Regions from separate parts of the Arthrobacter sp. D3-16 genome, predicted to be linked through region 3. Evidence: riboswitches for the same ligand, from Rfam matches in the RefSeq annotation. Region 3 holds a riboswitch; each other region holds the start of a gene.
What was found. A riboswitch is a leader RNA that binds a small molecule or an ion and turns the genes downstream of it on or off. The one in region 3 is predicted to bind S-adenosylmethionine.
Positions count from the first base shown of each region.

Region 1 (9,672 bases), 930 kb from region 3:
GGAACAGGCGCGCATCGCCGTCCGGAACTCCCTCCTCGAAAAGTAACCGCCGCGGCAAACCGCACATCGAACCGCAGGTCACGCTGTGGTCCCCGGTTCGCAGGGTGCCGCATCATGTGGGAGACTTGAGGGCAGCTCTTTTTGAGTACCAACAGTAAGGAGGCCAGCTATGAGCAAGCGTGCACGCAAGCGTCGTGACCGTAAGCGTGGCGGCGCGAACCACGGGAAGCGCCCCAACACCTAGGCAAAATGCCAGGTACTACGGTTCACAGCACAGGACCCCGGAAGCTAATCGGCTTCCGGGGTCCTTTGTATGTATGACGGGATCGTCGCCCTGCTTGGTTGCTGGACCGCTGGCGCGGGCTAGGCGTCCACCGGCCGGATCGAATGGATCCGGTCCAGGATGGCGTTTTTGAGGTTCTCGGGAGCAGCCTCAGTGCAGGAACGCTTGACCATGTTGCGGATGACGCACTCAAGGTCGTACTGCTCCGTGCACTCGGGGCAGTCATCAAGGTGGGTCTTTATTTCCGTGATGTCCTCACGGGTCAAGGCACCGTCCAGATACTCATAGATGCGTTGCATCCGGGTGTCGTCGCAGTCGCCCAATCCCTGGCAGTCGCTCATTTCCTGTTCTCCTGTTGTGTGCTTTCCGCCGCGTCCTTCGGACCCGCGGCCGTTTTGAATCCCCGCTCGGCGGCGTACTCCCCGAGCATGTCCCGCAACATTCTCCGGCCGCGGTGGAGCCGGGACATCACTGTGCCGATGGGCGTGTTCATGATGTCTGAAATTTCCTTGTACGCGAAGCCCTCGACATCTGCGAAATAGACCGCCAGGCGGAACTCTTCGGGGATGTCCTGGAGCGCTCGCTTGACGTCCGAATCGGGCAGGTGATCCAGCGCCTCCGCCTCAGCGGAGCGGAGCCCGCTTGAGGTGTGTGATTCAGCCCGCGCCAACTGCCAGTCCTCGATAGTGTCCGAGTTGGACTGGAGCGGCTCGCGCTGCCGTTTCCGGTACAGGTTGATATAGGTGTTGGTCAGAATCCGGTATAGCCAGGCCTTGAGGTTGGTTCCGGGCTTGTACTGGTGAAACGCGGAGAAGGCCTTGGTGTAGGCCTCCTGGACGAGGTCCTCCGCGTCAGCAGGGTTCCGTGCCATGCGCATCGCGGCCGAGTAGAGCTGGTCGACATACTGCATCGCGTCGCGCTCAAACCGGGCACGGCGTTCCTCCGCAGATTCCGTGGAAAGCTCAACCACCTCTTCGGTGGTTTCCGCTTCGGGCTGCAGGGATTCCGCCGTCGGCTCTGCAGGCCGGGGCCGTGCGTCAGCGCTGCTCTTGGCTTCGCTTTGGGAAGCCTCATACATGGCCGAAACGGCCGGATCCAAGGTGCTCATTGCCTTCAAGTCTACTGTCAGGCTCCGCGCACGCGGAGAGCCGTACCCGGGGGGTTCGTCCTCCAACAAGTCCATGGCCACCGGGCCTGCTGCGTCAATTCCGTCCAACACCCGCTTCAAGGCCCAACTCCGCTCTGTTGTCCGGTGCTTTGTGGTTCGGGTCCGGCTCTCGCGGACCCAGCATTCATAACCCCGGGCCTTGGGCAAATATTCCCCAAAAGTGCAAGACTAGAACGGACTTCGCCGCACCCGACGCGGTTCGTCCATCCAGGAGGAAATCCATGTCCTTTGTCCGCACACTCGCCCGTCCCATGCTGGCCTCCAGTTTTGTAATTGCCGGAATGGATAAGCTCAAGAACGCCGATGACACCGCTCAACAGTTGTCGCCCCTGCTGAGCAAGGCAACGGCGGCGCTGCCGTTCCGTACTGACGAGAAGACGCTGGCACGGGTGATCGGCGGCACTCAGGTGGGCGCGGGCGTCCTCTTTGGGCTCGGGAAGTTTTCCCGGCTTTCAGCCACTGTGCTGACCGTCATTTCCCTTCTCAACACCTTTGTCGAGTGGCGCAGCGCGGACATCAGCAGCAAGGAAGGCCGCGGGAACCGCCGCAACCAGCTGCTCAAGAACCTTTCACTAAGCGGCGGTGCCCTGCTTGCTTCCGTTGATACGGCAGGCAAACCGGGACTGGCGTGGCGCGCGGAGCACCTTGCTGCCGACGCGCGGAAGGGCGCCGCCCACCTTGCCGCCGATGCCAGGAAAACCACCAACAAGAAGCTCTCCAAGGCCGATAAGGTGGTCCGCCGCGCCGTTGAACAGGCCACAGGGGCATAAGCAGGACATGACAGCCGCGCCCGCCACCACCCAGGACAACTCCGGACCATCCCTCCCCCACTGGCCCGCACCCTTCGCCTCCCGCCCGGTGAATGCCACCATTACGGTGCCTGGTTCGAAGTCGCTGACCAACCGGTACCTGGTGCTTGCCGCATTGGCCAACGGCCCGTCGCGTTTGCGCGCGCCGCTGCACTCCAGGGATTCCGCGCTGATGATTGACGCGCTTCGGCAGTTGGGCGCAACCATCACCGAGGTGCCGGGAGACGGGGCGTTCGGGCCGGACCTAGAGGTCCTGCCGCTCCCGGCGGATGCTGCGTCGGCTTCCACCAGGATCGACTGCGGCCTTGCCGGCACCGTGATGCGGTTTGTTCCGCCGCTGGCGGCGCTGCGGGACGGCGCCAGCCTGTTCGACGGCGACCCCCATGCCCGGAAGCGGCCCATGGGAACCATCATCGAGGCGCTCAAGGCGCTTGGAGTGGCCGTTTCCGCTGAAGGCGGCGGCACGCCGTCGTCACTGCCGTTTGTCGTGGAGGGCACCGGGGAAGTACGCGGCGGGCACCTGGTCATTGACGCCAGCGCATCCTCACAGTTCGTTTCGGCGCTTCTCCTGGTGGGGGCACGGTTCACCGAGGGCCTGCACCTTGAGCACGTAGGGAAACCTGTACCGAGCCTCGACCACATCAACATGACGGTCGCCGTCCTGCGGGGTGCCGGGGTTGTTGTCGACGATTCGGTTCCCAACCATTGGGTCGTTGCCCCCGGGCCCATCCAGGCCTTCGACCAGCGGATTGAGCAGGACCTGTCCAACGCCGGCCCGTTCCTTGCCGCGGCGCTGGCTTCCCGCGGAACGGTGCGGATTCCCGGCTGGCCGGAACAGACGCAGCAGGTAGGAGATCTCTGGCGGTCCATCTTGGCCGAGATGGGCGCGGAAGTTACCCTGCGCGACGGTGTCCTCACCGTAACCGGCGGACCTGAAATCAAGGGCGCGGATTTCGCGGACACCAGCGAGCTGGCCCCGACGGTCGCTGCGTTGTGTGCGCTGGCCAGCGGTCCCTCGCGGCTCAGCGGTATTGCGCACCTGCGCGGGCACGAAACCGACAGGCTGGCCGCGCTGGTCAACGAAATCAACCGCCTTGGCGGTGATGCCGAGGAGACCAGCGACGGCCTGGTGATCCGGCCCGCCACACTGCACGCCGGCGTCGTCCGCAGTTACGCCGACCACCGGATGGCCACCGCCGGGGCCATCCTGGGCCTGGCCGTGGAGGGCGTGCAGGTGGAGGACATCGCCACGACCGCCAAAACCATGCCGGACTTTCCCAATTTGTGGGCAGACATGCTCGCCCAGACAGGCCCGTCCCGTACCGGTACGGAAGGTTCTACCGGTGGCGCGCAGCACTGATTCCTGGGATGAATCGGATGTCCGCATTCGGCCCAGCAAGAAGGGTTCGCGCCCCCGCACCAAGGACCGGCCCAGCCATGATGACGCCGTGACGGGACGCATCATCACCGTAGACCGTGGCAGGTATACGGCCGTGGTGGGCGAGGACTCCGGCGACGAACGGGTAGTCATTGCCGCGAGGGCGCGGGAGCTGCGCCGCAACCCGGTGGTGGCGGGCGATTTCGTCTCCCTCGTGGGCGACGTGTCCGGCGAACCGGATACCCTGGCCCGGCTGGTCAGGATCCAGGACCGCAGGACCCTTCTGCGCCGCAGCGCGGATGACACCGATCCCGTGGAACGGGCCGTGGTGGCCAACGCGGACCAACTGGTGGTTGTGGTGGCGGCTGCCAACCCCGAGCCGCGCACCGGTTTTATCGACCGCGCCCTGGTGGCGGCCTACGACGCCGGGATCGAGCCGATCCTCTTGGTCACCAAAGCGGACGTCAAGGATCCAACGGAACTGCTGTCCAACTACACCCACCTCGACCTCCCCGTGATCATCAGCCGGACGGCCGACTCCACCGCTTCGGGGATCGATGCCCGCTCGGACGACGGCCTCTCCGCGCGGCTGGACAGCAAAGCCGTGGCGGAGCTCCGCGGCTACCTGGATGGAAAAGTGACAGTCATGCTGGGGCATTCAGGCGTGGGCAAGTCGACCATGGTAAACGCGCTGACCGGGGCCGAGCGTGCCACGGGCGGGGTCAATGCGGTGACGGGGCGGGGCCGGCATACATCGTCGTCAGCGCTGGCCCTGCGGCTGGCCGACGCACCCGCCGGCAGCTGGATCATCGACACCCCGGGCATCCGCTCCTTCGGACTGGCGCATGTAGACCCGGACCGGATCCTGCGCTCCTTCCCGGACCTCTCCCCCGGCATCGAAGACTGCGAACGGGGCTGCAAGCACACCGCCACGGCCGTGAACTGCGGCCTGGACGCCTGGGTGGCGGGCGGACATGCCGGCGCCACCGGGGAAGCCCGGCTGGCATCCCTGCGGCGCCTCCTGGGGACCGACCCCCGGCTGGAGGCGCAGGAGGCGAAGGAACTGGGCAGCGTCAACTGACGGTGCCGATCTCCCAGCAGAACCGCGCGCAGACGGTAGTTTGGAAACATGATCCAACCCGCTTCAAGCTACAACGATGACCTGCGCCTGGCACACGTCCTGGCAGACTCCGTGGATGACCAGACCATGAGCCGCTTCAAGGCCCAGGACCTTCAGGTGGAGACCAAGCCCGACCTGACGCCGGTCACCGACGCGGACAAGGCTGCAGAAGAAGCCATCCGCGGCCAGTTGTCACGCTCCCGTCCCCGCGATGCTGTACTCGGTGAAGAGTTCGGCAGCACCGGCCACGGGTCCCGCCGCTGGATCATCGACCCCATAGACGGCACCAAGAACTTCGTCCGCGGCGTCCCCGTCTGGGCCACCCTGATCGCCCTGGTGGATGAAGGCGAACCCGTTGTTGGAGTGGTCAGCGCCCCTGCCCTGGGCAAGCGCTGGTGGGCGGCCAAGGGCATGGGTGCCTACATGGGCCGGTCGTTGGCTGCTGCCACCCGCCTCCGCGTCTCCAACGTCGCCAACCTGTCCGACGCGTCGCTGTCCTACTCCAGCCTGGGCGGCTGGAAGGAACGCGGGAACCTGGACAACTTCCTGGGACTCACCGAAGACGTCTGGCGGACCCGTGCGTTTGGCGATTTCTGGTCCTACTGCATGGTGGCTGAAGGCGCGGTGGACATCGCCTGCGAACCCGAACTCAACCTTTACGATATGGCCGCACTGGTGCCGATCGTGGTCGAAGCGGGTGGCCGGTTCACGTCGCTGGAAGGGGAGGACGGGCCGTTCGGCGGTAACGCGCTGGCCACGAACTCCATCCTGCACTCCGAGGTACTCCGCAGGCTGAACCCTGACCTGGACGACCTTCTCTGAGCACTTTCACCGAACAATCAGCGGCGGGCGACTCCCAAGGGGGGCGCCCGCCGTCGTTTCTTCGGCCAAAGCAGTACTTTTCAGCAGCCGTAACAAAGCGCTTAACATTTGAGCCGGCTTCAAACCTTCCTGTCCCATGTCCTACGCTCTTAACCAGGTCACGAGTGCCAGCGCGAAACCCCGGTTTGCTGGCCGGCAACCCTCCAACCGCGGTGGGGTGCCCCGGGTGACGACCAGGCCGGTCCGGAACGGATGCGGCAAGCGCGGATTCCCGGAGCAGGGAGTCCTTTTCGAAGTGAGGTCTCTGTGACAACTGCCACCGTCTCCCCCAACGCCCCCGCCCGGCCCGACACCAGCCAGGCTGAAGCCGCTGTCCTCTTTGATGCCCGCCGCGCTGTTGCCGGCCGTCCCCTTGCTGCCGTGACGGGTGCGGAAATCCAGGCGCCCCTGATCTCCGGCGGCCACGTCCGGTATGCAAACCTCGACTATGGCGCTTCGGCTCCCGCTCTCTCGGTGGTCTCGGCCTACCTCAACGAGATCCTGCCCTTCTACGCGAGCGTCCACCGCGGCGCCGGCTACGCGTCCCAGATCAGCACGTCTGTTTACGAAAACGCACGCAGCATCGTCCGGGATTTTGTGGGCGGCCGCCCCGACGACTCGGTGATTTTCACGCGCAACACCACCGACTCCCTCAACCTCCTGGCCGGTTGCTTGCCTGCCACGGACGGGCGTCCGGACGGCGACGTCCTGTACCTGGACATCGAACACCACGCGAACCTGCTGCCGTGGCAGGGTGTCCCCCACCGGAGCATCGTTGCCGCTGACACTATCGCCGGGACCATTGAGTCCGTCCGGGCGGAGCTGGAGCAGGGCGGGGTGAGCCTGCTCGCCGTCACCGGCGCCTCCAACGTCACCGGGGAGATTCTGCCCGTCCGGGCCCTCGCCGCACTCGCCCACGAACACGGAGCCCGGATTGTGGTTGACGCAGCCCAGCTGGCGCCACACCGGCGTATAGATATCGCCCGGGACGGCGTTGACTATCTCGCGTTCTCCGGCCACAAGCTCTATGCGCCGTTTGGCTCCGGCGTTTTGGTCGGCCGCGCGGACTGGCTCGACGCCGGAACGCCCCACCTCGCCGGCGGCGGCGCCGTCAAGGAAGCCAGGCTCGACGGCGTCAGCTGGGCCACGGGCCCGGCGCGCCATGAGGGCGGCTCGCCCAACGTCCTCGGCGCAGCCACGCTGGCCCGCGCCACCCAGGTGATCGCCGGGCTGGACCAGGAACAGTGGCACGCGCACGAGTCGGCCATCCGTTCCTTCCTGGTGGAAGGCCTGCAGAAGATTGATGGCGTGACCGTGCACCAGATTTTCAAGGACACCAACCCGGACACGGACACGATCGGCGTGGTCAACTTCTCGGTGGAAGGCTACGACGCCGGGCTCGTGGCTGCCTACCTGTCCGCTGAGCACGGCGTTGGCCTGCGGGACGGCCGCTTCTGTGCTCACCCGCTGCTGAAGCGGCTCGGGCTTCCTTCCGGTTCCCTCCGTGCCAGTTTCGGCGTCGGCTCACGCCTTGAGGATGCAGAACGGCTCCTTGCCGGCATCGACGCGCTGCGCCACAACGGCCTGGGGTGGGACTACGTCGTCGACGCGGGGCGCTGGGTTCCCGCCAACGACACCCGGACCTACCCGCACTGGGCACCGAACACTCCGGGGACCGCCGGGGCCGCCCCCTGCAGTGATGACTGAGCCCTCATGCCCGCTAAGGGTTCGCGCTGGCTCTGCCTCCTGATCCTGCGCCTACCGTGGGTGCGGTAAATTCGAAGGATACCCAAGGGCATCGGACGAAGGAGGCCACGCGTGGTACGGGGTGGGCCCAGGCTTGACCACGGACGGCGGCGGGAGCTCGGCCAGAGCTTCCAGGACGGCGGCCGGCACTACCAGCAGGTCCGTCCCGGCTATCCGGAAGAAGCCGCAGAGTGGCTGGTGCCCGCGGGCGCCCGTGAGGCTCTGGATGCCGGTGCCGGCACCGGGAAGTTCACCGGGCTGCTGCTGGACATGGGCCTGGCCGTGACGGCGGTGGATCCCTCTGCGGACATGCTCGAGCAGTTACGGGCGCACTATCCCGCGGCCGCGGCAGTCCAGGCCACCGCTGAGGCGACGGGCCTGCCTCCCGCGGCCTTCGACGTCGTAAGCGTTGCCCAGGCCTGGCACTGGTGCGATGCCCTGGCAGCAAGCACTGAACTGGCACGCGTCCTGCGCCCGCATGGGACGCTGGGCCTCATCTGGAACCAGCTGGACACATCCGTCCCCTGGGTCCACCGGCTCTCCCGGATCATGCACGCAGGGGATGTGTACAAGCCGGACTTCCGGCCGCATGTGGGGCCCGAGTTTCGAGGGCTTGAGGGCCATGTCACCCACTGGCAGGACCACGTCAGCACTACCGGCCTGGTGGAGCTTACGAAGTCGAGAAGCTACTACCTGCGTGCCAGCGAAACCACCCGGGCGAAAGTGCTGGCCAACCTGGACTGGTATCTGCACGACCACCTGGGACACAGCCTGGATGAAGTGCTCGAACTGCCGTATCTGACCCTTACCTGGCGGGCCTTCAAAGCGTGACGGTGAACCGGCAACGGGTAGGCTAGGAGCTGTGAAGACCAGCGCGCCCTCCTCCTCCATCGAGGATTACGTCAAGGTCATCTACTCCTTCACGGAATGGCAGGACAAGGCCATCACGTCCTCCCAGCTTGCGCAGCGCCTCGGCGTCGCCAATTCATCGGTTTCCGAAATGGTCCGCAAGCTGAAGGACCAGGGCTTCGTAGACCATAAGCCCTACAGCGCCATCACACTGACGGACGCCGGCGTCCGGCTGGCCCTCTCCATGGTGCGCCGCCACCGCCTGATTGAGACCTACCTTGTCCAGCAGCTGGGCTACAGCTGGGACGAGGTCCACGACGAAGCCGAGCTCCTGGAACACGCCGTCTCGGACACGTTCATTGAGCGGGTTGCGGCAAAACTTGGAAACCCGCAGCGGGATCCGCATGGTGACCCCATTCCCACCGCCGACGGGAAAGTGCTGATGCCCCGCGCCCACCTGATGGGTGAGCTGGACCAGGGGCATACCGGCAGGATCACAAGGATCAGCGATGAAAACCCGGACCTTCTCCGCTATCTTTCCGCCGAGGAAATAGACCTCGACGCCGAAGTGGAGGTTGTGGGCCGCAAACCGTTCGGCGGCGCCCTGGTGGTTCGGATCAGGAACTCGGGCCGGACCAGGGATTACGATCTGGCCGATGAAATCACGTCAGCCCTGTGGGTGCACAGTGACCATCCCCACCCGGGCTGCCTGCTGGAGACGGCTGAATGAAGCCGGCGGGAATGCCGACGGGCCGCGCCTGGCTCGCTGTCGCCGCCGGAGGCCTGATCGGCACTGAACTGCGCTACGGACTAGGGCTGGCGTTTCCGGATCTTCCCGGTGTGGTTCCCTGGGCCACGCTGTTAATCAACGTTGGCGGCAGCTTCGTCCTGGCTGCGTTGACCACAATCTGGATGGCCCGCCCGAAGACCGCGTTCTGGTTACGCGCGGGGCTGGGACCCGGCCTGCTGGGGTCCTTCACCACCTTCTCTGCCGTGGTGTTTTCCGTGGACCAGTTGGCCCGCGCCGGCGAGCATCCGGTCTGGGCAGCCTACCTGGCCCTGTCAGTGCTGCTGGGGCTGGCGGCGGCAGGCCTGGGGTGGCGGTTCGGCAGGTTGATGGCCTTTGGCCATGACATCGGCGAGAGCCGCAGGGCGTGATGGCTGCTGCCCTGGTGGGCCTGTTTGGCGTCGCCGGCGCGCTTGTCCGTTTCGGCGTGGACAGCTGGTTCGCGCATCACACGTCCATCAGTGCGGACGGCTCCGATGGCAGTTCGCCGCGCGGTTTGGGGCACAAGGCGCGGCTGCACTGGCCTTGGGCCACGCTGCTGGTGAACGTCACGGGCTGCCTCATCATTGGCATCTCCCACGCCACGGCCATGAAACTGGGGCTGGCCCCGGAATGGGAGGCTTCAGTGGCAACGGGGTTGGCAGGCGGACTCACCACCTTCAGTTCATGGA
Region 1 covers NZ_CP096437.1:1,575,259-1,584,930, reverse strand. The annotation lists gene M1D32_RS07600 (PadR family transcriptional regulator) at 1-46, shown strand, start outside; gene M1D32_RS07595 (50S ribosomal protein bL37) at 170-244, shown strand; gene rsrA (mycothiol system anti-sigma-R factor) at 364-624, opposite strand; gene M1D32_RS07585 (sigma-70 family RNA polymerase sigma factor) at 621-1,391, opposite strand; gene M1D32_RS07580 (DoxX family protein) at 1,673-2,221, shown strand; gene aroA (3-phosphoshikimate 1-carboxyvinyltransferase) at 2,229-3,620, shown strand; gene rsgA (ribosome small subunit-dependent GTPase A) at 3,604-4,719, shown strand; gene hisN (histidinol-phosphatase) at 4,768-5,580, shown strand; SAM riboswitch class IV at 5,737-5,850, shown strand; gene M1D32_RS07560 (aminotransferase class V-fold PLP-dependent enzyme) at 5,887-7,326, shown strand; gene M1D32_RS07555 (class I SAM-dependent methyltransferase) at 7,438-8,196, shown strand; gene M1D32_RS07550 (metal-dependent transcriptional regulator) at 8,228-8,944, shown strand; gene M1D32_RS07545 (fluoride efflux transporter FluC) at 8,941-9,372, shown strand; gene M1D32_RS07540 (fluoride efflux transporter FluC) at 9,372-9,672, shown strand, end outside.
Region 1: it holds a riboswitch for S-adenosylmethionine, as region 3 does, so the genes downstream of both, M1D32_RS07560 (aminotransferase class V-fold PLP-dependent enzyme) here and M1D32_RS03190 (cobalamin-independent methionine synthase II family protein) in region 3, are expected to answer to the same signal.

Region 2 (9,672 bases), 2.1 Mb from region 3:
ATCCAGAAACTGCAGGCAAGATGGGTACATGCTGGTTCCCTCCCGCCGTCGCCTGCGGATAGAAGTCTGGATTGTCCTGGGCCTGTCCTTGGGCCAGTCTGCCGTGTATTCGGTGGTGCAGCTCCTGGACAAGATGACCCGCGCCCCGCTGGCGGAGGGCACCTCCACCCTGAACCGCTCGCAGAGCACCCGTGAGTACTTCGACCTGACGTACCAGCTGCTGGACATCATCTTTGCGTTGGTGCCGGTGCTGCTGGTGATCTACTTCCTGACCGACCAGCGGCAGGCCTCCTCCGGCGATGGCAGCAACGCCGGTTCGGCTTTCCGCAAACTCGGATTCAACTTCGAGCGGCCGGGGCGGGACATGCTTCAGGGTCTGGGGCTGGCCGCGCTGATCGGCGTCCCGTCCCTTGGCCTCTATGCCGCGGGCAGGGCTCTCGGAATCACGACGGCCATTATTCCCAGCGCCCTCGACGCGTACTGGTGGACGGTGCCCGTGCTGATCCTGTCCGCAATGCGCCATGCCGTTGTGGAGGAAGTCATCGTTGTGGGATACCTCCTGAACCGCTTCGGCAAGTTCGGCTGGAGCGTGCCGATGTCCATCATGGTGAGCTCGCTGCTCCGGGGCACGTACCACCTGTATCAGGGATTCGGCCCTTTCATCGGTAACGTGGTGATGGGCATCGTTTTCGCATGGCTGTACACCAGGACCCGGCGGGTGATGCCCCTCGTGATAGCCCATGCACTGCTGGACATCGTGGCGTTCGTTGGCTTCAGCCTGTTCGGCAAGGCCGTGGGGCTGGGGTAATGCAGCCGGCCTGTTTGTGACGGTATCGCGTGGCTGCGCCTGTCGAACCACTTGTGGGCGGATGCCGCTCCCCGGAAAGAGTCATCCACCTCGGGCGTGCAGGAACCGCTCGATGCCGTCTTCTCCGAGGGATAAACCGATGCGAACAAGGTCCACGTCGCCGCGCGGCAGATCCCCGGGCGCAGGCTGAGGCCAGCGCCGGGTGAATGTCCTCTTGGACTTCAGATCCGTTAGCGGTTGTTCGGGCCAGTGGGGTGGTTCCCAGTCCGGGTGTTCGCTTTTGTAGTGCCGGCCGGTGGGTGAGGTCCAGCCGGGTGGTTCGTTTCTGGTGGCTGGTGTTGGTTGCCAGCCGCCGGTGTGCCGTAGTTTGTGGTGCTTCGGGCAGGGCTGGCCGAGGTTGCTGATGCCGGTGTTGCCGCCATCGTGCCAGGCGAGGAGATGGTCGGCTTCGTTGTCCAGGGAGTTGTTGCTGCAGCCGGGGAACGGGCATTTGCCGTCCCTCAAGCTGAGCCAGTTCCGCATGGCCTTGGTCAACCGGTAGCTGGTCCGGCCGATCTCCAACGGAGCCCCATCCCGCGGATCCACCAGCACCCGGTAAAACGAGCCGGCCCCGTCGGCGACCAGATGACGTGCCATCGAGGGCGGGATGGGTCCGTACCCGTCGAGCATCGCCGGCTCATCGGTCAGGCCCAGCAGGGAAAACACCGGCACGGTGACCAGCACCTGCGCCCGGATCAACGAAGTGCCGGCAGCTGTTCCAGCCGCTGTTTCGTCACGGCCTGTGGTGGTTTCGCCGAGGAGCAGGTTGGCATACAGGTCCGCGCGTAACTGGGTGAGGGTCCGGGTTTCCTTCGGGCCCTGTAATTCCCGTGCGTCGGCGGTGAGCTTGTTCCAGCCCGCCAACGCCTGGTCCGCGGGCAGATAGGCCGAGAGCCAGGCCATCCCGTCCTGGTCCGGCCCGTGTTCGACCCGACGGTCCGCCACACTCTTGGCATGCCGTTTCTCCAGGCTCTCCGGGTGGTGGCGTTCCCGCCAGGTCCGGGCTTTGGCTTTGAACCGGTACGCCGGCATTTCCCCGATCGTTGCCGCGGCGGCCGGTTTCGGTGTGCCGGGGTCCAGGAAGTGGGCCTCCAGGGCTGCGGCCCCGACCGGGTCCAAGGTGGCGGTCTCATCGACCATCACTCTGGCGTGCTGCCAGGAGATCATTCCCTTGTGCAGGGCTGCGAGCGTCAGGGGCAAGGACGTGGTCAGGGCGTAGGACTGGGCAAGCAGCACGCCGGCAGCCCGGTCGCTGAGGGCCAGGACGCACCCGATTTCCGCCGCGATGGCCATTTCCTGCGCCTGCACGGGCGCGTCCGGCGAAGCAGCGGCCCGCGCAGTGCCGGCGTATGTTGCTGTGGCCTTGGCCAACAATCCCGACACCCGGGCCTGAGCCCTGGCGCCGCCGGCAAGGATGTCCAGGCACCCATCGGCAAGGCCGGCCAGCGGATCAACAGCGGAGAACGCCTCCGAACCACAGCCCTCAGCCTCTGCATTGAGCACAGCAAGAGCGGCATTGATGTCCTCAAACGCCTTCGCCACCGCCGCTTTCCCCATAAACCAATCATGACAAAGGGGTACGACAATCCCGAGGGGCTATTGGAAATGGATTCGGCCGCCATCGGCAGGTGACCCCGTTGTCACCAGCTGATGGCGGCCGAAGTTTCGAAGGGCAGCCCTGCCCAAGCCGAGGCCCTGGCAGGACTGCCCGGGCCTACGGAGCAGGATTAGATGGTGACGGCTCCGTTAGCGGTCTCGAACGTCACCGAAAGGATCCCGGGGGTTCCGTGCGGTGCCACCCACTCCACGGCAACGTCTTCGAGCGGCTTCTCCACCGGCTCGCCCAGCCACTCGGTAACCCGGGCAGCGGAGCCTGCAATTGTCAGGCAGCTCATCTTGACGTTGCTGTCGTAGGCGTTGGACGGGTGCAGCGACGGGTCGCCCTCCCACTTGAGCATGTACGGAACCTGCGGGTCCGCAATCAACCCCAGGATACCGATCTGCTTCCAGACCAGTTCGCGGCCGTCAGGAAACTTGCGGTTTCCGTTGACGGCGGAGCGTCCGAGCCGTTCTTCAAAGGGAACCAGGTCGTCAACCTCGACGCACCAGCCCATCCAGCCGCCGCCCGCCGCAGACCGTGCACGCACTGCCTGCCCGAAGGGGGCCTTGTCGGAAGCGGGGTGGTCCAGTACCTCGACGACTTCGAGGTACTTGTGCCCAGCGAGCGGGATGATCATATTCCGGGTTCCGAACCGCGGGTGTACCCCACCCTTCACTGCCTCAACGCCGAGGGCAGAGGAAATACGTTCGGTGGTGGCAGCCAGGCCATCGTGTTCACAGGCGTAAGAGACGTGATCCATGCGCATGGCAACATCTTGGCACTTTGTGATCGGGCTCTCAGCTAAGGGTAGCCTTACTGGGATTTCGGTTCCAAAGCAGCATTAATCCAAGGTCCTGCTGACGGCAGTCATGGGGACCTTGTTCGTCATAATCCTGTCAACCGTCGCGTGCATGTTCCTACACTGGCCTCAGGTCATGAGTGCCAGCGCCAAGCCCCGGCTCGCTGGCCGGCAACCCTCCATCCGCGGTGGGGTGCCCCGGGTGAGGACCTGGTTGTCCGGCAACGGCCGGATGGCAAGCGCGGCCCGCGGTGCTTCGAGCATGCCGGGCCCATGTCAAAGGAGCCTTAGTTGTCCAACGGATGGTCTTTCGAAACCCGCCAGATCCACGCAGGGCAGGAGCCGGACGCTGCCACGGGTGCCCGTGCGCTCCCCATTTACCAAACCACGTCCTTTGTGTTCCCCAGCGCCGAGAGCGCAGCGAACCGCTTTGCCCTTGCTGAGCTGGCGCCCATCTACACCAGGATCGGCAACCCCACCCAGGAAGCGGTGGAACAGCGGATCGCCAGCCTCGAAGGCGGCCTGGGTGCCCTGCTGCTCAGTTCAGGCCAGGCCGCTGAAACATTTGCGGTCCTGAATATTGCCGAGTCGGGGGACCACATCGTCGCCAGCCCCAGCCTTTACGGCGGCACCTACAACCTCTTCGCCCACACACTGAAAAAGTTTGGCATCTCCGTCACCTTTGTGGCGGACCCGGACAACCTGGACCAGTGGCGCGAGGCAGTGCAGCCCAACACCAAGCTGTTCTTTGGCGAGGTGGTCTCCAACCCGCGGCAGGATGTCCTGGACATCGAAGGCGTGTCCCAGGTTGCGCACGAGGCCGGGGTTCCCCTGATCGTGGACAACACCCTGTCCACCCCGTACCTGATCCGGCCACTGGAATGGGGTGCGGATATCGTGGTGCACTCGGCCACTAAGTACCTGGGTGGCCATGGTTCCGCGATCGCCGGCGTGATCGTGGACTCCGGAAAGTTCGATTTCGGCAAGGACCCTGCAAAGTTCCCCGGCTTCAACACCCCGGACCCCACCTACAACGGGCTGGTGTATGCCCGTGACCTCGGCGCCGACGGTGCCTTGGGCGCCAACCTCTCCTACATCCTGAAGGCCCGGGTGCAGCTCCTGCGCGACCTGGGCTCGGCAGTGTCGCCCTTCAACGCCTTCCTCATCGCCCAGGGGCTGGAGACACTGAGCCTGCGGGTGGAACGTCACGTCGCCAACGCCCTGGAAATTGCCCAGTGGCTGGAAGCGCGTGACGACGTCGAATCCGTCGCCTATGCCGGGCTGCCCTCCAGCCCCTGGTACGAGCGCGGCCGCAAGTACGGCCCCAAGGGCACCGGCGCCATCGTGTCGTTCAACCTCGCCGGCGGCGCGGAGGCGGGCAAACGCTTTGTGGACGCGCTGGAGCTGCACTCCCACGTGGCAAACATCGGTGACGTCCGTTCGCTGGTGATCCATCCGGCGTCGACCACCCACAGCCAGCTCTCGCCCGAGCAGCAGGTAGTTGCCGGCGTGAACCCCGGCCTGGTGCGGCTTTCGGTAGGGATCGAGCACATCGATGACATCCTGGCTGACCTCGAGGCCGGCTTCCGGGCGGCCAAGGAGGCCACCGGCGCCTAACCAGGCCCGGGCGGCAGCCCGGCAGCGGGCCGGGGAAGTCACAACCAGTCACACTCTTGGCGGCAGGCAGGGGCTGTTTCGTACACTCGAACCAGGTCATGAGTGCCAGTGACAGCCCCGGCTTGCTGGCCGGCAACCCTCCTTCCGCGGTGGGGTGCCCCGGGTGAAGACCTGGCCTGCCGGTCATTCGACGGCGGGCAAGCGCGTAGAAGAGGTCTTGCCATGACGGTTACCGTCACCCGTACCACCGTCCCCGAACACGGGATTGTCCGCTATGCCCCCATCGGGGGGCTGAAGCTGGAAGCCGGCGGATATCTGCCGGACGTGACGCTGGCCTATGAAACCTGGGGCACCCTCAACGCGGACGGCAGCAACGCCATCCTCATCGAACATGCTCTGACCGGCAGCACCCACGTGACCAGGGGCGACACGGACGAACCCGGCTGGTGGGAACAACTCGCCGGGCCGGGTGCGCCGGTGGATACCAACCGTTTCTTCGTGGTGTCCATCAACATTGTGGGCGGTTGCTACGGGTCCACAGGGCCGTCGTCGCTCGCTCCGGACGGAACGCCCTGGGGCTCGCGTTTCCCGCTGGTGACCCTGCGGGACAGCACCGTGGCGGAGGCCAGGCTGGCCGACCAGTTGGGGATCGGGAGCTGGTTTGCCGTGCTGGGCGGCTCAATGGGCGGCGCGCGTGCGCTGGAATGGGCGGTCACCTTTCCCGAACGTGTGCAGCGCTGTGCTGTAATCTCCGTGGGCGCCGCGAGTACCGCCGAGCAGATCGCCTTTGCCCAGGCACAGACCCTCGCCATCCGGCAGGACGCCAACTTCAACGGTGGTGACTACTACAACGGACCCGCTCCCGAGGAAGGCCTGGCCCTGGCCCGGCGCATCGCCCACATCACGTACCGCTCTCCGCTGGAACTGGACGGACGGTTCGGGCGCGCGCCGCAGGCTCCCGAGTCGCCGCTTCAGGGCGAGCAGCTCGGAACCCGCGGGCGCTACCAGGTGGAGAGCTACCTGGATCATCAGGGGACCAAACTGGTCCGGCGCTTTGACGCCAACAGCTACATCGCCATCACCGAGGCGCTCATGAGTCATGACATTTGCCGGGGGCGGGGGTCCCTCACCCAGACCCTGTCCGGTGCCAACGCACGCTTTTTTGTCGCTGCTGTTGACTCGGACCGGCTCTACTTCCCGTCCCAGTCACGGGAGCTTGCCCGGGCGCTTCCCGGAGAGGTGGACGTCCACCTCATCGAGGCGCCCATCGGGCACGACGGATTCCTCACCGAGATCGGCCAACTCGGATCGCAGCTCCGGGAGCACCTTTCGGCATAACGCCCCGCCCCAAAAGCCGAATTGTGTGCATTAATGCAGATGGGCTCTGCATGATTCGCCGTTGAGCTGGGCGTACAGGCAGACCATACTCAATGGGACCCGGCGGTTCGTGGCCAAAATCACGTGTATCCGCCACAGCCTGTCCCAGTGGTGTCGAGGATGACGCCGAAGGAGTTCATAAATGAGTACGGAAAGCTCCGCCGCACGGCGGCCAGAGGAAACCGACGTCAAGGCATCAGGCCTGAAGAAAGTCGTTACGGCCTCCATGGCCGGCACCGTTGTTGAGTGGTACGAGTTTTTCCTCTATGCCTCCGCCGCCACCCTGGTGTTCGGCAAAATGTTCTTCCCCAATTCAGGGACAGAACTGGACGGCATCATCGCCGCCTTCGTCACGTACGCCGTAGGCTTCGTGGCCCGCCCCATCGGCGGCATCGTCTTTGGCCACTTCGGTGACAAGTTCGGCCGCAAGCAGTTGCTGCAGCTGAGCATCATCCTGGTAGGCGTAGCCACCTTCCTGATGGGCTGCCTGCCCACCTTCGCCCAGATCGGCTACTGGGCTCCGGCCCTCCTCGTGTTCCTGCGCTTCGTGCAGGGCTTCGCCGTCGGCGGTGAGTGGGGCGGCGCCGTACTGCTGGTTGCCGAGCACAGCCCCAACAAGTCCCGCGGGTTCTGGTCCAGCTGGCCGCAGTCAGCGGTACCGATGGGCAACCTCCTGGCCACGGGCGTGCTGTTCACCCTTTCGGCCACGCTTTCCGAGGAAGCATTCCTCGGCTGGGGCTGGCGCGTCGCCTTCTGGCTCTCCGCCGTGATCGTGATCGTTGGCTACTACATCCGCACCAAGGTCCAGGATGCGCCGATCTTCATCGAAGCCCGCAAGGAAGTTACGGTGGAAAAGAAGGGCTACGGTGTGGCCGAAGTCTTCCGCCGCTACCCGCGTGGTGTCTTTACCGCCATGGGCCTGCGTTTTGCCGAGAACATCCTCTACTACCTCGTGGTGACGTTCTCCATTACCTACCTGAGGATCATCGTTCAGACGGACACCTCCCGCATCCTCCTGCTTCTGCTCGTGGCGCACTTCATCCACTTCTGCGCCGTCCCGCTCGTGGGCAAGATGTCGGATGCGTTCGGCCGGCGGCCGGTCTACATGGCAGGCGCCATCCTCGGCGGCACGTGGGGCTTCTTCGCTTTCCCCATGATGGACACCGGCAATGACATCGTCATCCTGGCCGCCATCACCATCGGCCTGCTGTTCCACGCGCTGATGTACGCGGGCCAGCCGTCCATCATGGCCGAGATGTTCCCCACCCGGATGCGGTACTCGGGCGTTTCCCTGGGCTACCAGGTCACCTCTATCGTCGCCGGTTCGCTGGCACCGATCATCGCCACATCGCTGCTGGGGACCTTCAAGTCCTCCACACCGGTGGCTCTGTACCTGCTGGGAGCCTGCATCGTCACCGCAATCTCCGTGTTCTTCCTCAAGGAGACCCGCGGCATCTCACTTCACGATGTGGACGCAGCCGACGCCCAGGGCACCGCGGACCTGCTCGCGGCCGGCAAGAAATAGTTAACGGCACCACCAGAGCCAAACAGCACCAACTGCCCGGACCCGCGACCACGCAGGCCCGGGCAGTCGGGCGTCAGCACCTTCGATGAAGTCAGGATTTCCCATGAAAGCAGCAGTCCTTTACTCCACGGTCCCGTCCGGAACCAGCTACACCGAAGCGCAGCCCCTCCGGGTCGAGGAGCTTGACCGGCCGGAACCCCGCGCCGGCGAGTTGGGCATCACCATCACCTACTCGAGCCTGTGCCACTCGGACCTTTCCGTGGTGGACGGCTCCCGCGTCAGGCCCCTACCCATGGCCCTGGGGCACGAGGCTGTAGGGCGGGTTGCCGCAGTGGGTGAGGGTGTCACGGATGTTTCCCCGGGAGACCACGTTGTCCTCGTCTTCGTCCCCAGCTGTAATGACTGCCGTGCGTGCCGGGCGGGCCGTCCGGCACTCTGCCACCGTGCGGCGGAAGTCAACGGGTCAGGGGACCTCCTGCATGGTGAGGCCCTGCTGCGGACGCCCGCAGGGGAGCGGATCAACCACCATCTGGGGGTTTCGGCCTTCGCCGATTACGCCGTGGTGGCCCGGGAGTCGGTGGTGGTCATCGACGACGACGTCCCCGACACCGTTGCGGCAATGTTCGGTTGCGCCGTGCTCACCGGGATGGGAGCTGTCCTCAACACAGCGGCCGTCCAGCAAGGCCAGTCCGTAGCGGTCTTCGGACTCGGCGCCGTGGGTCTGTCGTCCGTTATGGCCGCGGCGCTCTCGGGTGCCTCCTCCGTGATTGCCATCGATCCCAACGCCGGCAAGCACGGGCTCGCCCTGAAGTGCGGGGCAACCGCCGTGGGGACACCGGACGAGGCTTCCCGCCTCATCCAGGAGGCCGCCGGCGACGGCGTGGACACCGCCATCGAAGCTGTGGGGTCAGCCCGGGTCATTGCATCATGCCTCGAGCACGTGACGCGCGGCGGCGCCGTGGTCTCGGTGGGGCTGCCACACCCCACGGCGGAACTGACTGTGCCCGCGCTTCAGTTCGCCGGGGCGGGCAAGCGGCTGCTGGGCTCGTATATGGGCGACGCCGTTCCGGGCCGGGACATCCCCCTGTACCTTGGGTACTGGCGCGAGGGGAAACTTCCCGTTGAGCTGCTGCACACCGACACCCGGCCGCTTGATGAGATCAACGAAGGCCTCGACGCACTGGCCGCGGGGCAGGTGGTGAGGCGGCTCTTCCACGCCTGAGGAGGCGGTTCCGGACAGCCGGGGTCTAGGCTGCCAGTAGATCCTGGCGGGCCGCCACTTCCTCCTTGAGGGCAGCGATCACGGCCTGTACCCTGGCGGACCGGAGCGATTCCGGCCGGGCCACGGCCCAAATGGGCACCTGGCGCTGGAAGTCGTCGGGGAGCACCGGAACGAACTCAGGATTCCGCGCCACCATAAAATTCGGCAGCAATCCGATACCGGCGCCGCGGCGCACCGCCTCCACCTGGGCAAAGATACTCGTCGCCTGGAAGCTGGACCTGGGCATCGGCAACTGCGAGGACCGGTGCCCCAGTTCGGCAACCTGGAGTGCCGACTCAACGTAAGAGACAAAGCCGTGCTGCCCCACGCCGTCGGGCGTTTCCGGCAGGCCCCGCTCGGCGGCGTAGGCCGGGCTGGCGTAGAGCCGGAGGAAGTAGTTGGTCAGGAAGATGGCCTGCGCGTTGCTCACGTCCGTACGTCCCACCACCACCTCCAGGTCCACGCCGGAGCGGTTCTGGCTGACCTTCCGCGTGGCACTGAGCATCTCCACATTCAGCAGGGGATGCTGCTGCTGCAGGCGGACCAGTGCAGGGGTAACGAATTCGGCGCCGAAACCGTCGGAGGTGCTCAGGCGCACCATGCCGGACAGGGCGTCCCGGTCCTGGCCCGTGGCAGCAGCCAATGA
Region 2 covers NZ_CP096437.1:2,726,247-2,735,918, reverse strand. The annotation lists gene M1D32_RS13055 (CPBP family intramembrane glutamic endopeptidase) at 29-808, shown strand; gene M1D32_RS13050 (HNH endonuclease signature motif containing protein) at 890-2,404, opposite strand; gene M1D32_RS13045 (VOC family protein) at 2,575-3,213, opposite strand; SAM riboswitch class IV at 3,379-3,494, shown strand; gene M1D32_RS13040 (bifunctional o-acetylhomoserine/o-acetylserine sulfhydrylase) at 3,538-4,863, shown strand; SAM riboswitch class IV at 4,958-5,073, shown strand; gene metX (homoserine O-acetyltransferase MetX) at 5,086-6,201, shown strand; gene M1D32_RS13030 (MFS transporter) at 6,383-7,765, shown strand; gene M1D32_RS13025 (zinc-dependent alcohol dehydrogenase family protein) at 7,869-8,987, shown strand; gene M1D32_RS13020 (LysR family transcriptional regulator) at 9,013-9,672, opposite strand, start outside.
Region 2: it holds a riboswitch for S-adenosylmethionine, as region 3 does, so the genes downstream of both, M1D32_RS13040 (bifunctional o-acetylhomoserine/o-acetylserine sulfhydrylase) here and M1D32_RS03190 (cobalamin-independent methionine synthase II family protein) in region 3, are expected to answer to the same signal.

Region 3 (9,672 bases):
CCCGCTGCCGCGGGGTGGATCCCGCGTGACGGTCTTCTAGGGCCGGTCCTAGATCTGGTTCTTCAGGTCCGCCACGGAGTTCAACACCTGGTTGGGCCGGAACGGGTACGAACCGATCTCTTCGCGCTGCGTGATGCCGCTGAGGACCAGGACGGTGTGCAGCCCCGCTTCCATGCCGGCGATGATGTCCGTATCCATCCGGTCCCCGATCATGGCGGTGGTTTCGGAGTGCGCGTCGATCTGGTTCATGGCCGAGCGGAACATCATCGGGTTGGGCTTGCCCACGATGTAGGGTTCCCGGTCAGTGGCTTTGGTGATGAGCGCGGCGATGGCGCCGGTGGCGGGCAACGGGCCGTCCTTCGAAGGCCCGGTAGCGTCAGGGTTCGTGGCGATGAAGCGCGCACCGGCCAGGATCAGGCGGATGGCGGTGGTGATGGCCTCAAAGGAATATGTGCGCGTCTCGCCGAGCACCACAAAGTCCGGGTCCTGGTCGGTGAGGATGAAGCCGGCCTCGTGCAGCGCCGTCGTCAATCCTGCCTCGCCGATGGTGTAAGCGCGGTTCCCCGATCCGGAACCCTCCACCTGGTTCTTGAGGAACTGGGCGGTGGCCAGGGCCGAAGTCCAAATGTTTTCCTCGGGAACCTCCAGCCCGGAGGCGCGCAGCCGCGCGGCAAGGTCGCGCGGCGTGTAAATCGAGTTGTTCGTGAGCACCAGGAAGCGCTTTGACGTGTCCACCCACCGCTGGATCAGCTCGGCGGCGCCGGGAACCGCCTGGTTTTCGTGGACCAGGACGCCGTCCATGTCGGTCAGCCAGCACTCGATGTCCTGCCCGCTGCGGTATACCGATGGTGACCCTTTAACCTTGTCCGCTTCTGCCATGCCTACCTCCGCCGGTGATGAAAGCCGAAAGGTCCAGTCTAGTGTTGAAGGGTGAACCAAACGCCCGGAATGACGTCCGAACCGCCTGCAGCATCTGGAGAGGCACACCCGGAGGCGCCGGGCGAAAAGCCGGAAGTCGGCGTCGGACCCTGGGAAGGCGAGCTGCCGGAAGGTGACCACTGGGACCCTGACCTCCTGGCGGACGGCGACCGCCGCAATGTGCTGGACAAGTACCGCTACTGGAAACATGACGCGATCGTGGCGGAGCTGGACTCACGGCGGCACAACTTCCACGTCGCCATCGAAAACTGGCAGCACGACCTCAACATCGGCACGGTGGTGCGCACCGCGAATGCTTTCCTCGCCAAGGAAGTGCACATCATCGGACGACGGCGGTGGAACCGCCGGGGCGCCATGGTCACCGACCGCTACCAGCACGTCCGCCACCACCCCACCGTGGAGGATTTTGTGGCCTGGGCGCAGGGGGAGGGCCTGGCGATCATCGGGATCGACATCTTCCCCGATTCGGTCCCGCTGGAAACCTATGAACTGCCCAAGGACTGCGTGCTGGTGTTTGGCCAGGAAGGTCCTGGGCTTACCCCTGAGGTGCATGAGGCCGCCCTCGCCACCTTGTCCATCGAGCAGTTCGGCTCCACCAGGTCCATCAACGCTGCCTCGGCGGCCGCCATCGCCATGCACGCCTGGGTACGCCGCCACGTGTTCAACCAGCACGTGTAACTTGGCAGGCGGGATGGGAGCCGGCGCGGACTTGCGAGGTAAGGGTGCGGGTGGGGCGTAACCCGGAACACTCTTTGCGCGGTAATGGCTAGGATGGTGCTAGCCGTAAGCGGTACTCCAGGGTTACCAGCCCACAGACGAACCTCAGCATAGGAGTCAGCATGCCCATTGCAACCCCAGAGATCTACTCCGAGATGATCGACCGCGCAAAGGCGGGCGGCTTCGCATTCCCGGCGGTGAACGTTACGTCCTCCCAGACGCTGAACGCGGCCCTGCGCGGCTTCGCCGAGGCTGAGTCCGACGGCATCGTCCAGGTCTCCACCGGCGGTGCGGCCTACTGGTCCGGCGCCTCCACCAAGGACATGGTTGCAGGCTCCCTGGGCTTCGCCGCCTTCGCCCGCGAAGTAGCGAAGAACTACAACGTCAACATCGCGCTGCACACGGACCACTGTCCCAAGGACAAGCTGGACGGTTTCGTCCTGCCGCTCCTGGCTGCTTCCGAGGCTGAGGTCAAGGCCGGCCGCAACCCGCTGTTCAACTCCCACATGTGGGACGGCTCCGCCGAGACCCTGCAGGAAAACCTGCGCATCGCCCGCGAACTGCTCGAGCGCACCGCGGCCGCCAAGATGATCCTTGAGGTCGAGATCGGCACCGTGGGCGGCGAAGAAGACGGCGTTGAGAACGAGATCAACGAGAAGCTCTACACCACCGTCGAGGATGCCCTGGCCACCATTGAGGCACTCGGTGCCGGCGAGAACGGCCGCTACATCACGGCATTGACCTTCGGCAACGTCCACGGCGTCTACAAGCCCGGCGGGGTCAAGCTCCGCCCGGAGATCCTCAAAGACATCCAGGCGCAGGTGGGCGCCAAGATCGGCAAGGACAGCCCGTTCGACCTGGTGTTCCACGGCGGTTCCGGCTCCTCCGACCAGGAAATCGCCGACGCCGTTTCCTACGGCACCATCAAGATGAACATCGACACCGACACCCAGTACGCCTACACCCGTCCGGTAGCCGACCACATGTTCCGCAACTACGACGGTGTCCTGAAGGTCGACGGCGAAGTGGGCAACAAGAAGACCTACGATCCCCGCGTCTGGGGTGCCTCTGCCGAAGCCGGCCTGGCAGCCCGCGTGGTGGAAGCCACCAAGCAGCTCGGCTCGGCCGGAAAGACCTTCTAAATGTCGGACGAGTTCCGCAAGAACCTGATGGGCCCGGAGCCCACCCTCCTGCCTGCCGAGACCGAGGTCTACCAGCAGCTGGAAGCCGGCCAGGAAGCCCTGGACCTGGTGGAAAAGCACCCCACATCCTCGTTGCTGTGGGCTGTCCTGGCTGAAGAGGCTTGGGCCGAGGGACGCACCATCGATTCCTACGCCTACTCACGCGTGGGCTACCACCGTGGACTGGACTCGCTGCGCCGCAACGGCTGGCGCGGCGTCGGCCCCATCCCGTGGGAGCATGAGCCCAACCGCGGCTTCCTGCGGGCGCTTTACTCGCTGGGGCGCGCTGCCGCGGCGATCGGCGAGGCTGAGGAACCGGAACGGATCGAGAAGTTCCTGAACGATTCGGACCCCACGGCAAAAGCAGCCATCGAGGGCTCCTAATATGTGGGCCCACGCCCGCAGGGTTCCCTGGCCGAGCTTGCGAGGCTAGGGGCGGGTGGGGAACGACGCCGGCCGGTCACCTTTTCGAAAAGGTGACCGGCCGTCGTCGTACTTCCCGGAGGCTTGGGGAGATTAGCTGGATTTCTGCAGTCCGGTGCGTGCCATGGCGTCAGCGTAGGCCACGCGCATGTCCTCGAGGTACTCCTCCTGGCGTGCAGGCGAGCCGGCGAAGGCGCGGCCGCTCAGGGAGCGCACCTTGTAGGTCTTCAGGCCGCGGCGCCAGAGCAGCGGCACCTCAGTCTTCAGCAGCAGGTTGGCCAGGCGGTTGGCTTCTGTGCCGTGGGCCACGATTACGGAGGCACGCGGAACGAGTGCCAGGAACTTCAGCAGCGGCTTCAGGCCCGCGGAAATCTGGTCCGGCGTGAACTTACCGTTGGCTTCCCCGGCGACGTGCCACGGGTGGACGTTCCACGGCATAACGAACTCCGGCCGCAGCCCCAGCTTCCACTGGATCCCCAGCATCCGCGTGGCGGCGTCGTGATCACCGGCAGTGATGAAACCGGACGGGTCAGCCTCGCCGATATTTGAGTACAGGCTGATGATGCGGCACTCGTCGACGTCGTGCATGGGGTCCACATAGGGCACAATGGTGCCGGGCTTCGTCCCCTGCAGGGAATCGCACAGTTCGTTGACGGCTGCAACGTTCGGTTCGTAGCGGCGGTTCAGAAGCTGATCATGGAAAGATTCGGGTGCCAGGGCTGTCATGTAGTGCTGGGTCTCCTGCGGGGATTGGTGTTGCTGCCACCGCGAAAATGGGCGCACGATGGCACAGCAGATCCGAAGTGGTTGAAATGGGGCGGACCGATTCCTGGTCGGCCTTTACCAGTTTAGCAAGCCCTGCGAAACGAAACGCCGGTCCCGCGCACCCGATCCAAGCGGCGCACGGAACCGGCGGATCCCGTTATACTTTTCTGCAGCTACCAGAGCCGTTTGGTGGCCCGGCGCGCGCCCTCGCCCAGGGCTTCCAGCTTGGCGAAAGCGATCTGCGGGTGGACCCTGCCGCCCAGGCCGCAGTCCGTAGAGGCGATGACGTTCTCGCGGCCCACGACGTCCGCGAACCGTACGATCCGGTCCGCCACCAGGTCAGGGTGCTCCACCACATTGGTGGCGTGCGAGACGATGCCCGGGATGATGACCTTGCCCTCGGGGAGCTTGGTGTCCTCCCAGACCCGCCACTCGTGCTCGTGGCGGACGTTGGCGGCCTCGAAGGAGTAGCCGCCGGCGTTGATCTGCAACATGGTGTCCACCAGGTCCGCAAGGGGAAGGTCGGTGGTGTGCGGGCCGTGCCAGGAGCCCCAGCAGAGGTGGAAGCGGACCTGCTCCTCGGGAAGGCCGCGGAGGGCGTAATTCAGGGCCTCCACGCGGATCCGGGTGAACTTGAGGTAGTCGGCCACGCTCGGCTCAGGGCTGATCTGGTCCCAGTTCTCAGCGATCGAGGGATCGTCTATCTGGAGGATCAGGCCGGCGTCGATAATGGCCTTGTACTCTTCGCGGAGCGCATCGGCGAAGGCATAGATGTATTCCTCCTCCGTGGCGTAGTACTCGTTGGTGATGCGTGAGGCGCTCCCGGGGGACAGCGCCGCAACAAACCCGTCCTTCAGTCCCGCAGCGGCCAGTCCTGCCTTCAGGTTTGCGATGTCGGACGCGACGGCGTCTTGGCCGGTGTAGACAAGAGGCCCGGTGACTTTGGGGAACGGCTTGGGGCCGCCGGTGAAGATGCCGCTGGTGGGATCGTTGTAGGCCTCGGCGAAGATGGCGCGGTCGCGCCGATGGATGAAGCCGGTCAGCTGGACGTTGCCCGGGGTGGATTCCTTCGGTTCAACCGCCCACTTGGCGTCGTTGTCCAGTTCCAGCCCGCCCATGCGGGCGAAGGAGTAGGACCACCAGGCGCCGTAGTCCACAGCAGCGGACATGGCGTGCCCGTATTCGCCGTCGTTGGGGATATGAATGCCCAGGCTTTGCTGGCGCTGGACCAGGTCCACCACGGAAGCGGTGAGCAGTTCGTTGTAGCCCTCGACGTCGGAAGGGTTCTCTTCGCGTGCGGCGTTGGCGGCAATGAGCTCAGGGGTACGGGGCAACGATCCGGCGTGGGTGACGCGGATGTGGTCGGTGTTCAGGGACATGCTGGAATTCCTTTCCATCGGTCCTGGCAGTAGCACCTTCGCAGGCAGGACGTACCTGCACTATGTGGGTTGCTGCGGCGTCATCGATCCAGGTCTCTCGGCCGCTCCGGATGGGTACTCTCACTTAAATGCACTGGTGCGCCCGGAAGCAAATCCGCTTTCGGAATGTGTCGGGCGGAAACTCCTGACGGTGCCGCCCGGAACAAGGGCAGGAGAGCCTGTCTTTCGGAACGTAATAACTGGCTGCAGGTTGCTGTCACGTCCATTGACAGGATTGGTCCAGGTTGGTTGGCTTTTGTCACAGCCTGCAATGGGGGACATCGCGGGCTGGCCGCACCTAATGCACTCGAAAGAGGGAACGCACTGTGAGAAAAACCTTGGCAACCTTCAGGACCCTGGCAGTTTCAGGAGCCCTGGCACTGGCAGCCGTGGCCGCGCCGGTACCTGCGATGGCCGTGGGCGAAGGCCCCAACTATGACGGCAATGGCCAGATCACCACATCGAAGCTTGCCACCTACGAGCAAATGGTTTCTTTCCTCAAGGACCAGGACGCCCGCCAGGGCGCCATGGAGCTGGAGGTCATCGGCCAGACCGTGAAGGGCCGGGACATCCACCTGGTCAAATACATGTCCGATCCGGCCAAGCCCACCATCCTTTACCTGACGCAGCAGCACGGCAACGAGCAGCTCACCACCGAGGGTGCCCTGGAATTCGTTAAGCACCTGGGCACCGGAAAGTCCGGGGACATTCTCGACGGCGCGAACATCCTCATCGTTCCCATGCTTAACGCAGACGGCGCCATGGGGGACGTCAACTTCCCCCTGGACGACTACCTGGCCAAAGGTGACCGCAACATGACGCGGTACAACGCCGAAGAGGTGGACCTCAACCGGGACCACGTAGCCAAGGTCCAGCCGGAAACGCAGGCGCTGCACAACAATGTGATGCGCAAGTACCGGATCGATTACATGATCGACCTGCACCACCAGGGCACACGCAGCGAACGCGACGGCAAGCTGGTTTCCGGATCCATCCTGTACCCCACCACACCGAACGCCGATCCTGCAGTCGTCGAGAAGTCCAAGCAGTTGGGTGCCGTTGTGTTCAACAACGTCGACTCCACCGGCTGGGGCCACCTCGGCAAATACGTCGGCGGCAGCGCCGAGACAATCAGCCGCAACGGGATCGCTGTGGAGTACGGGATCGCGACACTCCTGTTCGAGATGCGCGGCATGTCCGACCATTACCTGGACGGCTACGCCCTGGGCCTCAGGAGCAACGGATACTTGATCAAGCAGACGGTCACCACCCTCACGGCCACCGCCGCAGCAATCGCTGATGGATCAATCGCCGACGCCGACACCTCCTTCTGGGACAGCCTCGCCACCCAGACCTCCCGCCCCGACGGGGAAGCGGACGACGAGTAGCATCACCGCTGACAGTCCGCCGCGGTCCTTTGCCGAGCAGGAGAGTCCTTTACCCTGCAAGAAGGACCGCGGCGGCCCAACGAGTGGACAAAGTCCCCCATCGGCTAAACTTGGGTGGTAAGAGCCCCGGAACTCTTGCGTCGCTGTGCCGCCCGCGGACCAGCGAAGGCCGGTCCATTCGGGGCATTCTCATGAACGGCGCTGCACCAGGCGAGCCACCTCGTGGCACGGCACGGCCAGCCCGAACGAATGGGGGAGGATCCCATGCCAGCAATTGTGATCGTAGGAGCCCAGTGGGGCGACGAAGGAAAAGGCAAGGCGACCGACCTGCTGGGCGGCCGCGTTGACTACGTCGTCAAACCCAACGGCGGGAACAACGCCGGGCACACCGTCGTCGTGGGCGGTGAAAAATACGAACTCAAGCTGCTTCCGGCAGGCATCCTCAGCCCCAACGCGGTACCCATCATCGGCAACGGCTGCGTTGTGAACCTCGAGGCACTCTTCCAGGAGATCGAAGGCCTCCAGGCCCGCGGCGCCGATACCTCCAAGCTCCGCGTCTCAGCCAACGCACACCTTGTTGCTCCTTACCACCAGGTGCTGGACAAGGTGACGGAGCGGTTCCTCGGCAGCCGCGCCATCGGGACCACCGGACGCGGCATCGGCCCCGCCTACATGGATAAGGTGGCCCGCCTGGGCATCCGTGTCCAGGACGTGTTTGACGAGTCGATCCTCCGCCAGAAGGTGGAAGGTTCCCTGCGCCAGAAGAACGAGCTGCTGGTCAAGGTCTATAACCGCCGTGGCGTGCTCGTGGATGAGATCGTGGAGTACTTCCTGTCCTTCGCCGACCGGCTCCGCCCGCTGGTCATCGACAGCACCCTGGTCCTGAACACGGCCCTGGACGAGGGCAAGGTGGTCCTGATGGAAGGCGGCCAGGCAACGTTCCTGGACGTGGACCACGGAACCTACCCGTTCGTCACCTCCTCCAACCCCACAGCGGGCGGCGCATCCGTGGGTTCGGGCATTGGACCGACCCGCATCTCACGCTCCATCGGCATCATCAAGGCCTACACCACGCGCGTTGGCGCCGGCCCGTTCCCCACGGAGCTCTTTGACGAGATGGGCGTGTACCTTCAGAAGACCGGCGGCGAGTTCGGCGTGAACACCGGCCGGCCGCGCCGCTGCGGCTGGTACGACGCCGTCCTGGCCCGCCACGCCTCGCGCGTCAACGGCTTCACGGACTACTTCGTCACGAAGCTGGACGTGCTCACCGGGATCGAGCAAATTCCGGTGTGCGTGGCCTATGACGTTGACGGCGTACGCCACGACGAAATGCCCATGACGCAGACCGAGTTCCACCACGCAATCCCGATCTTCGAATACTTCGAGGGCTGGACAGAGGACATCACCGGTGCGCGGACGCTGGCGGACCTGCCGGAGAACGCACGCAACTACGTGCTGGCCCTGGAGAAACTGTCCGGGACGCGCTTCTCCGCCATCGGCGTTGGGCCGGACCGGGACCAGACCATCGTGGTGAACGACCTCATCAACGACTAACGCGCCAGGAAAATTACGACGGCGGCGGGCCACCTTGAAAAGGTGGCCCGCCGCTGCTGTTGGCTGGCCTTCGGCAATTTACACAGCGTTTACGGGGGAGGTCTTGTGAGACTGCGGACGCAGCCGGGACACTCGTCTGTACACCCGGTGGCCTGATCGCCGAGCGTTCCACCAGAGCCGCGGGAAAGGGACCGGCAATGCAACCGGACTGGCGGGGGCTACGACGCCGCCCGGCAGAAGCGCACGCCGGACGGGAACCGCAGGACGAAAGGATTTGTTATGGCCGGAAAGTTCGAAGCGTTCGTTGACCAGGACTCGTTTTTCAGGTTCCGGCTGCTGGCCCCGGACGGCTCAGTGATGGCTGTCTCCGGCCCCTTTGAGGACAAGGCTGCCCTCGTTTCCGGAATCGCCGCCGTCCGCGAGTGCGCGGGCACAGGACTGGTCACCGACCTTTGCCCCGCCGGTGCTACGGTTCGTGCGCCAGCAGCGGCACCTGTGGCATCGGCCCCCGCGGCCGCTGATTGTGAGGACCGGCGCAATCCCGCCGCGCACACATTCATCCTGGCAAAAGGACCGCGCCGGCAGGGAACCAAGCCCCGCTGGACCACGGCAGTTACGCGTTGAGCGTCCGGCCAAAAGTAGTTTTTTGAAAATTTTCCTGCAGGGCGTAACCCTTCGGACGCCGGCAGCGATTACCCCTATGTAGCGCCGGTCTGGAACTTGTCCCCCATCACGTTCCAGACCGGCTCTTTCACTTTCCGGCGGCAGGGGCAGCTGCCAAAACTGGCCGCAGTGCTTGCGTGGCTGGATCCGGGCAGTGGCTACTGAGGGGTAAAGTGATGCGGGGAAAAGGCGTTCCCTCTTGGATCAGGCCTCTTCCGCTCCGGAACCCCTCTTGACTGAAAGCACTACGTCCGTGACCGATGCACTCACAGACGGGACCCTGCGGGACCAAGCCGCCGGGGCCTCCGTCTTCAGCGTGGTCTACCGGACCTATGCATCACAAGTCCTGGGCTATCTCACCGCCCGGGGCGTCGAGGATCCGGAGGCGGCCATGCAGGAGGTGTTCCTCTCCGTCCTGCCACGGCTCGGCACCATCCATGGTGGTGCCGCAGGACTCCGTACTTTTATCTTCTCGGTCGCACACGCCCGGATGGTGGACGATCACCGGCGCCAAAGCCGCACCCCGGCCAAGTTGCCCTTCGAACCTGAGCTGGATCAGCGTGAAGATTCCTCCGCGGAGAAGGACGCCCTGGAACGTATTTCACCCCGCGAGGTCATGGGCCT
Region 3 covers NZ_CP096437.1:646,118-655,789, forward strand. The annotation lists gene M1D32_RS03160 (alpha/beta fold hydrolase) at 1-40, shown strand, start outside; gene M1D32_RS03165 (HAD-IIA family hydrolase) at 49-879, opposite strand; gene M1D32_RS03170 (TrmH family RNA methyltransferase) at 949-1,617, shown strand; gene fbaA (class II fructose-bisphosphate aldolase) at 1,779-2,798, shown strand; gene M1D32_RS03180 (DUF3151 domain-containing protein) at 2,799-3,221, shown strand; gene M1D32_RS03185 (uracil-DNA glycosylase family protein) at 3,354-3,986, opposite strand; gene M1D32_RS03190 (cobalamin-independent methionine synthase II family protein) at 4,199-5,404, opposite strand; SAM riboswitch class I at 5,416-5,521, opposite strand; gene M1D32_RS03195 (M14 family zinc carboxypeptidase) at 5,770-6,831, shown strand; gene M1D32_RS03200 (adenylosuccinate synthase) at 7,096-8,385, shown strand; gene M1D32_RS03205 (YegP family protein) at 8,665-9,009, shown strand; gene M1D32_RS03210 (RNA polymerase sigma factor) at 9,302-9,672, shown strand, end outside.